DNA from 3 places in the Clostridium budayi genome. Region 1 is predicted to be linked to each of the others. Evidence: riboswitches for the same ligand, from Rfam matches in the RefSeq annotation. Region 1 holds a riboswitch; each other region holds the start of a gene.

Region 1 (3,289 bases):
GACCCTGTTGCTGGACTTGTTGAAATACCATGTGCAAAGAGAAATGCATCCGGTGCTATAAGCGCACTTTGTATGGCAGACCTAGTTATGGCAGGTGTTGAATCTAAGATACCTTTCGATGATACAGTATCTGCAATGTATAAAGTAGGAAGACAATTACCACCTGAACTTAGAGAAACTGCAATGGGTGGAGTTGCAATAACAAAGACAGGAATTGAACTTAAGAAAAAAGTTTTTGGTGATAACTAAGATTTAGGAGAAATTACCGTGCAAATATAGATAAGAGGCTAATATGATTTATGCTCCGGAAGTGCCTAATGCACTCCAGTCCGCTAGTATCATATTACTCTCTCATCTATTTGCACTACTTTATCAGAAAATTGAAGTTAATTGTAAAACTTTTATGTTCTTAATATATAGATTTATAAATATAAAATAAAAAAGAGTGATTAATAAAAAATTTATTAATCACTCTTTTTTATTAATTTTTGAATTTTATCTTTAACTCTTCTTCAACTATGAAAATTGATAGAAGCATTGAAATTACTGAAAACGATAATCCGATTAATGAAATTATTGAAGGATTTAATGAGAAACCTAGTTTTAATATTAATATAAGTGCAGATGATATAATTCCAAATATTACCCATAGTTTTCCGAGATTAGTATTTGCAAATAGCCAAGCTTTTCTAGAGCTCATTGAGCGTTTGCTCCTAAATCCACAGTGTTCATTAATAATATCAGGTGGATTAATTAAAAAAGCACCTCCTAAAATAATCATTATAACTGGAACTAAAAAATCAATATAATATTTTAGAATATTCATAAAATCGCCTCCGTTTTATGTAAAATTATATTCTATCTATATTTATAATATAACATAGAAAAAGCATGTGTGAAAACGTTTTTATAAATTTGTTAAACTGTAATATATTTGTGGATAATTTTATAAAATATTTTAGAATGTGTAGACTATATTAAAAATTTGGTATAGAATTAAATAGAAATAATTAGATATAGAGCTAGGGGAGCCATAAGCTTTTGGCTGAGATTGAAATTTTAATTTCTAAACCCTTATTACCTGATATGGTTAGTACCATCGTAGGGATGCCTTTTGTTTATGAATAAATATATTGATGGATAGAGTGTAACCTTACGTAATTAGGTTATGCTCTTTTTTTAATACTTAAAAAGGGGGATAGTTTATTGTGAGGAAAGAAAATCTAACTTATAAGTTAGCCTTAAGTGGCTTATTGATAGCTGTAGCAACTGTATTTGGTACATTTTCTATACCGATTTTAGGAGCTAGAATTTCACCAATTCAACATTTCATAAATGTAGTTTCAGCAGTAACACTAGGACCTGTATTTTCTATATTGAATGCATTTATAGCATCTCTTATTAGAAATATTTTAGGTACAGGAAGTTTGCTTGCATTTCCAGGAAGTATGATTGGGGCATTACTTGCAGGCTTACTTTATAAAAAGTTTAAGAATACTTTTGTAGCTGTCATTGGTGAAGTTATAGGTACTGGAATAATTGGTGCAATGCTTGCATATCCAGTAGCTTCATTATTTCTTGGGAAAGAAGGGTCATTATTTTTATATATAGTACCATTTTCTTCAAGTTGTATTGTTGGAGCAATTTGTGCCTATATGCTTATAAGTATACCAATTATTAAAAAGACACTTGGAATTTATGAGAAAACATTAATAGAAGATAAAAAATTAATTAATTGAGAGGATGATAATTATGTTTAGAGCATTAACAATTGCAGGATCAGATTGTTCAGGAGGAGCTGGAATTCAAGCAGATTTAAAAAGTTTTTCAGCAAATGGAGTATTTGGAATGAGTGTAATTACTGCAATTACAGCACAGAATACACAAGGAGTTTTTGGAATTCAAGATATAAATGAGGATATGATAAGAGATCAAATAAGAGTTATATTTGATGATATTAGAGTAGATGCAATAAAGATAGGTATGGTTTCAAAAATAGAATCAATTAAAGCAATAGGACAAGCGTTAAAAGAAATAAAGGATATTCCACAAATAGTATTAGATCCAGTTATGGTATCAAAAAGTGGGTTTAAGCTTTTATCAGATAATGCAAAAGAAACATTAATAAATGAACTATTTCCTATAGCAACATTAATAACACCAAACCTTCCAGAAGCAGAAGAAATACTTGGAGTAAGGATTAAAACATTAGATGAAATGAAAGAGGCAGCAGTAAAATTAAAGGAACTTGGACCAAAATATATATTAGTTAAGGGTGGACATTTAGAAGATGATGCAACAGACCTTTTATATGATGGAGAGAATTTTATTTATTATAAACAAGAAAGAATAGATAATAAAAATACTCATGGAACAGGATGTACATTATCATCAGCTATAGCTGCAAATCTTGCTAAGGGAATGAATATAAAAGATGCTGTTAAAGAAGGAAAAAGATACGTAACAGTAGCCATTGAACATGGTATAGAACTTGGTCATGGGGTAGGACCAACTAATCATTTTTATGAATTATATAAATTAGCTAATATAGAATAATCAAAATTTAGGGGGATAGAATTTTGGATATAAGAGAAATTTTAGAAAGAGCGAGTATGGGAAAAGTAAAGGATCCGTTAGTTGATTCAATAACTAATAATGTAACTATGAATGATGTAGCGCAAACGATACTTTCATATGGTGGAAAACCAATGATGATTGACGATATAAGAGAAATAAAAGAAGGTACAAGTATATCTAATTGCTTACATGTAAATATAGGAACAATGGGATATAAGAAAGAAGAAAGCATGATAGTTGGAACTAATGTAGCTAAAGAAAATAATATCCCTGTAGTATTAGATCCAGTTGGAGTACATGTAACAGGCTTAAGAAAAGACTTAATAAAAAATATTTTAAAGATAGGAGTTACTTTAATTAAAGGTAATTTAACTGAAATAAAAAATATTATAGGTCTTAAAAGCGATTTTATTGGAATAGATTCTTTAGATGATGGTGAATATACAGATGAACTTAGAAGAAATTTAAGAAAATATTCTAATGAAAATAATTGCTTAATAGTTGTAACTGGAAAAGAAGATTATATAACTGACGGAAAAAGAGAAATAAGAATAAATAACGGAGTTTCAAACCTTGCATTAGTAACTGGTACTGGATGCATGCTTGGTGGAATGTTATCTGTTGAGTGTGGAAAAAATCTTGGGGATAATTTAATTTTCGGAGTAGCAAAAGCACTATTAACTATGAATATTTCTGGAGAAATTGCAATGGA
Region 2 (3,289 bases), 220 kb from region 1:
GAGAAATACAAAATGTATGTGAGCCTAATGCTATAACAACTCTTGTAGAATATGCTTTAGATTATGGTGATGAAGAATTTAGAGAAAAGGCTCTAGTTACAGCTGAAAAAGTAGCAAATGAAATTGAAAATGAAAAAACAAAAAATATTGTGTTAAATAATATTAAGAAGCTAAAAGAAGGAACAAGAGACCTTTTCCTATAATATAGGAGATGATTTGTATGAATAATACACCAAATTCAAATAGAAAACATATTGCTATTTTTGGTAATACAAATAGTGGTAAGTCTTCTTTAATGAACAAAATATTAGGACAAGAAATGTCACTAGTATCAGAAGTTGAAGGAACAACAACAGATCCAGTACAAAAAGCAATGGAACTTATTCCTGTAGGTCCTGTGCTTTTAATAGATACAGCAGGGCTTGAAGATAAGACAGAACTTGGAGAGCTTAGACTTAAAAAGACTATGGAAGTTCTAAAAAAGACTGATGTAGCTATTTTTGTAATTGATGCCTCAAGTCCAGATTTTGAATCTTTTAATAACTGGAAAATAGAAGCTTTAAAATATAATATACCTTTTATTGTGGCAGCAAATAAAGCAGAGGTTGCAAATAAGGAAATTGTAGAAACTTTAAAAGATAAATATTCAGATGTTATATGTACATCAACAGTAACTGATATTGGAATAGATAATATTAAAGAAGCTTTAGTTAAAATATTAGATAGAGAAGATGATGAAAAATCATTAATAGGTGATTTAGTACCTTATGGTGGAACTGTAGTATTAGTAGTTCCTATTGATTCAGAAGCTCCAAAAGGTAGATTAATTCTTCCACAAGTACAAGTTATAAGAGATTGCTTAGATAATGGTATAAAAAGTTATGTAGTTAGGGATACAGAACTTGAAGATGCTCTAAAAGATTTAAAAAATGTAGATCTAGTTGTAACAGATTCACAAGCTTTTAAAAATGTAAGCAAAATAGTTCCAGAAAATATTAGACTTACTAGTTTTTCAATACTTTTTGCAAGACAAAAAGGAGACTTAAAGACTTTTGTTGATGGTGTTAATAAAATAAGGACTCTAGTTCCTGGGGATAATATATTAATCTCAGAAAGCTGTACTCACAATGTATCTCATGAAGATATAGGAAGAGTTAAAATTCCAAAACTTTTAGAAAAGTTTGTTGGAGGTAAATTAAATTTCACTTATAGAGTAGGACATGATTTCCCAGATGATATTAAAAAGTATGATTTAATAATTCATTGTGGAGCATGTATGATAAATAGAAAAACTGTATTAAATAGAGTTAACCTATGTAATGAAAAAAATATTCCTATAACTAATTATGGGGTAGTACTTGCCTTTTTAACAGGAATACTTGATAGATCAATTGAAAACTTAATATAAAAAGAATTGTAAATTATATTTTACAGTTGTATAATAAAAGTAAAATTAAATAAGCTAGGGGTGCTTTTATAAAAGCTGAGAGATAGTTATTATAGACTATTAACCCTTTAACCTGATATGGATAATGCCAACGGAGGGAAGCGTACTATTTTATATAAATTACTATTTATATTGTAATTTATGGCTTTCTGTGTATTTTTACATAGAAAGCCTTTTTTAGTTAGATTAAAGAAGATTATATTCCTAAGTATGTGTATATCATAGGGAGATAATCTTCTTTTTTTATAAAAAATAAAAAAGGAGTGTAAAATATGAAATTTACAGATTATTTATTTGAAGAAAGTAAGGAAATTTTTGATGCTTATTTAGAGCATCCATTTTTAAAGGAGCTAGGAGAGGGAACTTTAGATAAGAATAAGTTTAGAGAGTATCTTATTCAGGATTATCTATACTTAAAAGATTACGCTAAAGTTTTTTGTCAAGGTGTTATTAAGTCTAATAGCATGGAAGAGATGAAATTTTTCTATGGCTCAATTAAAGGAACAATGGAAGATGAAACAGCAGTACATATAAAGTACTTACAAGGTTTTGGTATAAGCCCTAAAGATGCAGAAAAGAAAGAAACTAAATTGACTAATAAAAGTTATACAAGTTATATGTTAGGACAAGCTTTAACAGGAGATGTATATGATATTATAGCAGCAGTGCTTCCTTGCACATGGAGTTATTATTACATAGGTAAAAAATTATTAGAAAAGTATCAAGATAAGCTAGAAAATAATTTTTATAAAGCTTGGATAGAAATGTATTCATGTAAAGAGTATGAGGATTTTACTAATGATTGGATCAACTTTACGAATGATAAATGCAATAATTTAAGCAAAGAGAAGAAGGAATATCTTAAAAATATATTTATAACATCAAGTATATACGAGATGAAGTTTTGGGATATGGCATATGAAAAGGAAGAGATATAAAAATGATAATTAACATAATAATAGTTTTAGTAACAACTTTGATATTTATTTTTTATTTATATAACTTAAGAAAACATCCACTTACAACAAAAAATTTAGTAGCAGTAGGAATGTATTCATCAGTAGCTTTTTTACTATATTTAATACACTTTATAACCTATCCACAAGGTGGAGGTATAACTTTGTTTTCAATGCTTCCTATAATGCTTCTATCAATATTTTATGGAACTACAGTTGGAGTTACTGGAGGGCTTATATTTGGGTTCTTAAAATTATTAAATGGAGCATTTATAGTTCATCCTGTACAATTTTTATTAGATTATATTTTAGCAAATATGGCACTTGGACTTACAGGTGTATTTAAAGGAGATAAAAGACTAAATATTAATTTAGGGGCTATTATCTCGGTAGCTTTAAGTGTATTTATATCAATATTATCAGGAGTAATATTTTTTGGGCAATATGCACCTAAAGGAATGAATGTATGGTTATATTCATGTATTTATAATATAAGCAGTGCAGGAGTTGAGGGGATTTTAACGATAATAGTTATGAATTTACTTCCAATTAAGAAACTTAAAAATATGGCAAATAGAGGAAAATAAAATCTAAATTTTTTTACTAAAGCTTTTTATGTTATATTAATTATATAAAATAAAAAGCTTTAGGAGAAAGAAATGAAAAACGGATTTGAAAAATTTAATTTAAGCAAGGAAATTATTAATTCATTAAATGATTTATCATATACTAAACCTACAGAGGTTCAAGATCTTGTAATAAAAGAAGCATTGTTAAACAAAGATCTAATAGTAAAATCTCAAACAGGAAGTGGAAAAACAGCAGCTTTTGGTATTCCATTATGTGAAAAGATTATATGGGATGAAAATGTGCCAAGAGTTCTTAT
Region 3 (3,289 bases), 1.0 Mb from region 1:
AATGTTGGATAATCAACAAAATATCTTTCACTATTAAAATACCTTTCCCAACCTGTTTTTAATATTAAATAGTCGCAATTTAATATATTATCTTTATATTTTTCTAAAACTTCTAAATCTATAACACTTGAATTTCTGCAATCTATTATATAAGCATTACCTATAAATTCTTTTATATCAAAATCATCTAAATTATATCCATCTTCATATATATGCTTTGGTACATCCATATGAGTTCCTGTATGAGTAGATAGATATAATGAAGATACATTATATCCGTCTACCTTAACATTATATAAATTTTCTTTTTTAAAACTTTCTTCTTCTGAATAAGATGTCATTCCATTTTTATAGGTTTGGGTTAAATCATATACTTCCATTAATTATATCCTATCCTTTTAAATTATTTTATTTGTCCACTTGAGAAACTATCCATACTATCTATTTCATTAACTTGTCTTATCTCATCTAATACCCACCTGTCTCCATTTCTAATAAATCTCCAAAACTCTTCAAAACTACTTCTTTTTCTTGGATCTCCAGATACTATTTCATTAGTATTCTCATTTAGCATATAATCTATCATACGTGCTTTTATACTTACCCATAACACATCTTTTGAATTATCATCTGAATTTAATGCACTTATAGGATTAATACTTATAAGTTCTATTTCCCTTAATATATTCTTCTCACCTTTTAATTTCATCCATTCAGTCTTACTTTTGTGAAGTCTATAAAGATTTTCACTCATATACTCTTTTGCTAAATCTTGATTTCTCTCTGTCCATGCATATTGTATTTTATAAAAAGCTTCATCAATATTGGATATAATTTTATCATAGTCCCAAGCCTTATCTAATTTAGCAAACTCCTTCATGGCTATTTTGCTTTGATGCTTTTTTTGCTTAACCTTAGCAGTATGCTTAATTCCAGCAGCACCACCACCTACTGTTAATATTCCAAACCCTACAAATACTATAAATCCTATTGGTGAAGTTCTAGTACTTCCACCAGAACTAGTGTGGCTACTACTTGAGGATCTTCCACCTCCTCCGCCACCTCCACCTCCGCCACCGCCGCCTCCACCGCCGCCGGCTCTAGCAAATGCTAATGTAGAAGGTAATAATATACTCATTAACAACATCATCAAAATGACCTTTCTCAAGTTTCTCTTCAAAATTCCGTCCTCCTATTTATGTTATTAATTTTAATTATATTCCAATAAAAATACTATCTTCAACCTTTTAGTATTTAATTCATAATTTGGTAACTATACTAATCCTATTTAGTCTTATCTTATAAATTTTAGACCTTATTTTTATATAATTTCATTTTTAACCATTGCATTTTTGTATTTTATTGACATTTATTTCGATTAATATTAAAATTAACTTATAATTAAATATTTTAAGAATGTGCTAGGGGTGCCAAAAAGATTGGCTGAGAGATGTATTTATTACATTAACCCTTTAACCTGATCTGGGTAATACCAGCGTAGGAAAGCCGTGAGTAGTTTTTTCATACGTCCTTCTAGCACAATTATAGGAGGTTTTTTTTATGGATTTTTTTACTGATTGGGGAGAAAGATTTAGTAAACTCTATACTAATATCCCTGAAAAATTTAAGGAGATTGTTTCAAGTCCCCTTACAATAATAACAATTATAGGTTGCTTAGTTTTATTCTTTGCTTTATTTAAATTTAGAAAGATTAAGCTAAATGCTAAAATAATTACTCACATATCAATAGCTTTAGCTCTTTCAGTTATATTAAATGTGTTTAGAATATATAGATTCCCTCAAGGAGGTAGTATAACTTTAGGTTGTATGCTACCAATTCTTATAATAACTTTTGCTTATGGAAAAGAAATTGGTTTTTTAACAGGATTTTTATATGGCTTACTTAACCTTTTAACTGATCCATATATAATACATCCAGTTCAAATGTTATTTGACTATCCACTACCTTCAATGGCTATGGGACTTGCAGGATATTTTAGAGACAAGCGTACCTTAGGTATATTTGTAGCTTTCTTTGTAAAGTTTTTATGTCACTTTATATCAGGTGTTGTATTCTTTGCTTCATCTTCACCAGAAAGCATGGGACCTATAATTTACTCATTAGCAGTAAATGTTCCTATAGTATTTGGAGAAATGATTATATGTATGGTTTTAATTAAATTTATTCCTTTAAATAGATTAATTAAAACAATTAATCCTGATTATAAATTAAAAACTGTATAATAAAAAACCTATAAGCTATTTACATTTTAGCTTATAGGTTTTTTTATATAATTAAATGCACTTATTTATATCATTTTCTCTATTTCTTTTTATTATATAGATTATAATACCCATTAAAGTTATTATAGTTACTATATCTCCTACTTTCATAAGAATAGTTCCCGTATAGTCAACTTTTAAATGTCCTTCTTTTATATTACCTAGATTAACTCTAACAACCATATCTTTGCTATGAGTTACTTTTCCTTTTTCTATTTTACTGCCGTCCTTTGAAGTTATTTCAAAAGTATATCCTTTATAATATAAAAGTGGTAATTCTATATAACTTCCATCCTTGCTAACTTTATAATCTAAATTTATAAGAGTTCCTTTTTTATTATAATTATTATATTTAAATTGTTTATCATTACTTGTTACAATAGGACCTCTTTTCTTAAGTTTGCTTTTAGACGCACCTTCTGGCATATACTCACCAGCTCCTATTGATGCACTATATTTTTGAGAAAAGTTAGTAAAATCTATATTTTTAAGTCTACTTGCTTTTATATATTTAACTGTAGTCATTAAAGGTATAATTGAAATAATAGATATTAATATTACAACTATTGTCTTGTTTATCTTCTTAGGCATTAAAGAATCTACAGCATATCCAAGTGTTATTGCAAGAAGTGGTGTTGCTATTAAATTAAGTCTCCATGCAAATTGTATATTGTTATAAATAGATATATTATTGCAAATAGCATGTAATACAGGTGTTTTTAATGTTAATGCAAATGATATACCACCAGCTATAAAACAAGTAGTTACAAATCTATTTTTCTTTTTAAGCGGTACAAAAATATATATAAGTGATAAAAATAGTAATATGTATCCAACTGAATATATCATAACATCATTTAAAGTAAATAATTCTTTAAATACAGTTGATTTATTATATACAAATGGATCTACTTCTTGCACTGAGAATTTACTACCTATCATTTGCTCTAATAATGGAACCAATGTATAGCTAGTTAATAATACTGTAGTAATAGCTGCAAGTATT

Evidence for each region. A riboswitch is a leader RNA that binds a small molecule or an ion and turns the genes downstream of it on or off. The one in region 1 is predicted to bind thiamine pyrophosphate.
Region 2: it holds a riboswitch for thiamine pyrophosphate, as region 1 does, so the genes downstream of both, tenA (thiaminase II) here and thiW (energy coupling factor transporter S component ThiW) in region 1, are expected to answer to the same signal.
Region 3: it holds a riboswitch for thiamine pyrophosphate, as region 1 does, so the genes downstream of both, thiT (energy-coupled thiamine transporter ThiT) here and thiW (energy coupling factor transporter S component ThiW) in region 1, are expected to answer to the same signal.

Annotation. Positions count from the first base shown of each region.
Region 1 covers NZ_AP042456.1:865,928-869,216, forward strand. The annotation lists gene sdaAA (L-serine ammonia-lyase, iron-sulfur-dependent, subunit alpha) at 1-249, shown strand, start outside; gene ACZ5TJ_RS03985 (SdpI family protein) at 482-826, opposite strand; TPP riboswitch at 1,015-1,125, shown strand; gene thiW (energy coupling factor transporter S component ThiW) at 1,209-1,739, shown strand; gene thiD (bifunctional hydroxymethylpyrimidine kinase/phosphomethylpyrimidine kinase) at 1,753-2,556, shown strand; gene thiM (hydroxyethylthiazole kinase) at 2,580-3,289, shown strand, end outside.
Region 2 covers NZ_AP042456.1:1,081,094-1,084,382, forward strand. The annotation lists gene hydG ([FeFe] hydrogenase H-cluster radical SAM maturase HydG) at 1-203, shown strand, start outside; gene hydF ([FeFe] hydrogenase H-cluster maturation GTPase HydF) at 221-1,408, shown strand; TPP riboswitch at 1,455-1,564, shown strand; gene tenA (thiaminase II) at 1,720-2,385, shown strand; gene thiT (energy-coupled thiamine transporter ThiT) at 2,388-2,990, shown strand; gene ACZ5TJ_RS05045 (DEAD/DEAH box helicase) at 3,063-3,289, shown strand, end outside.
Region 3 covers NZ_AP042456.1:2,845,008-2,848,296, forward strand. The annotation lists gene ACZ5TJ_RS13755 (cyclase family protein) at 1-380, opposite strand, end outside; gene ACZ5TJ_RS13760 (Tim44 domain-containing protein) at 404-1,180, opposite strand; TPP riboswitch at 1,414-1,521, shown strand; gene thiT (energy-coupled thiamine transporter ThiT) at 1,561-2,244, shown strand; gene ACZ5TJ_RS13770 (hypothetical protein) at 2,296-3,289, opposite strand, start outside.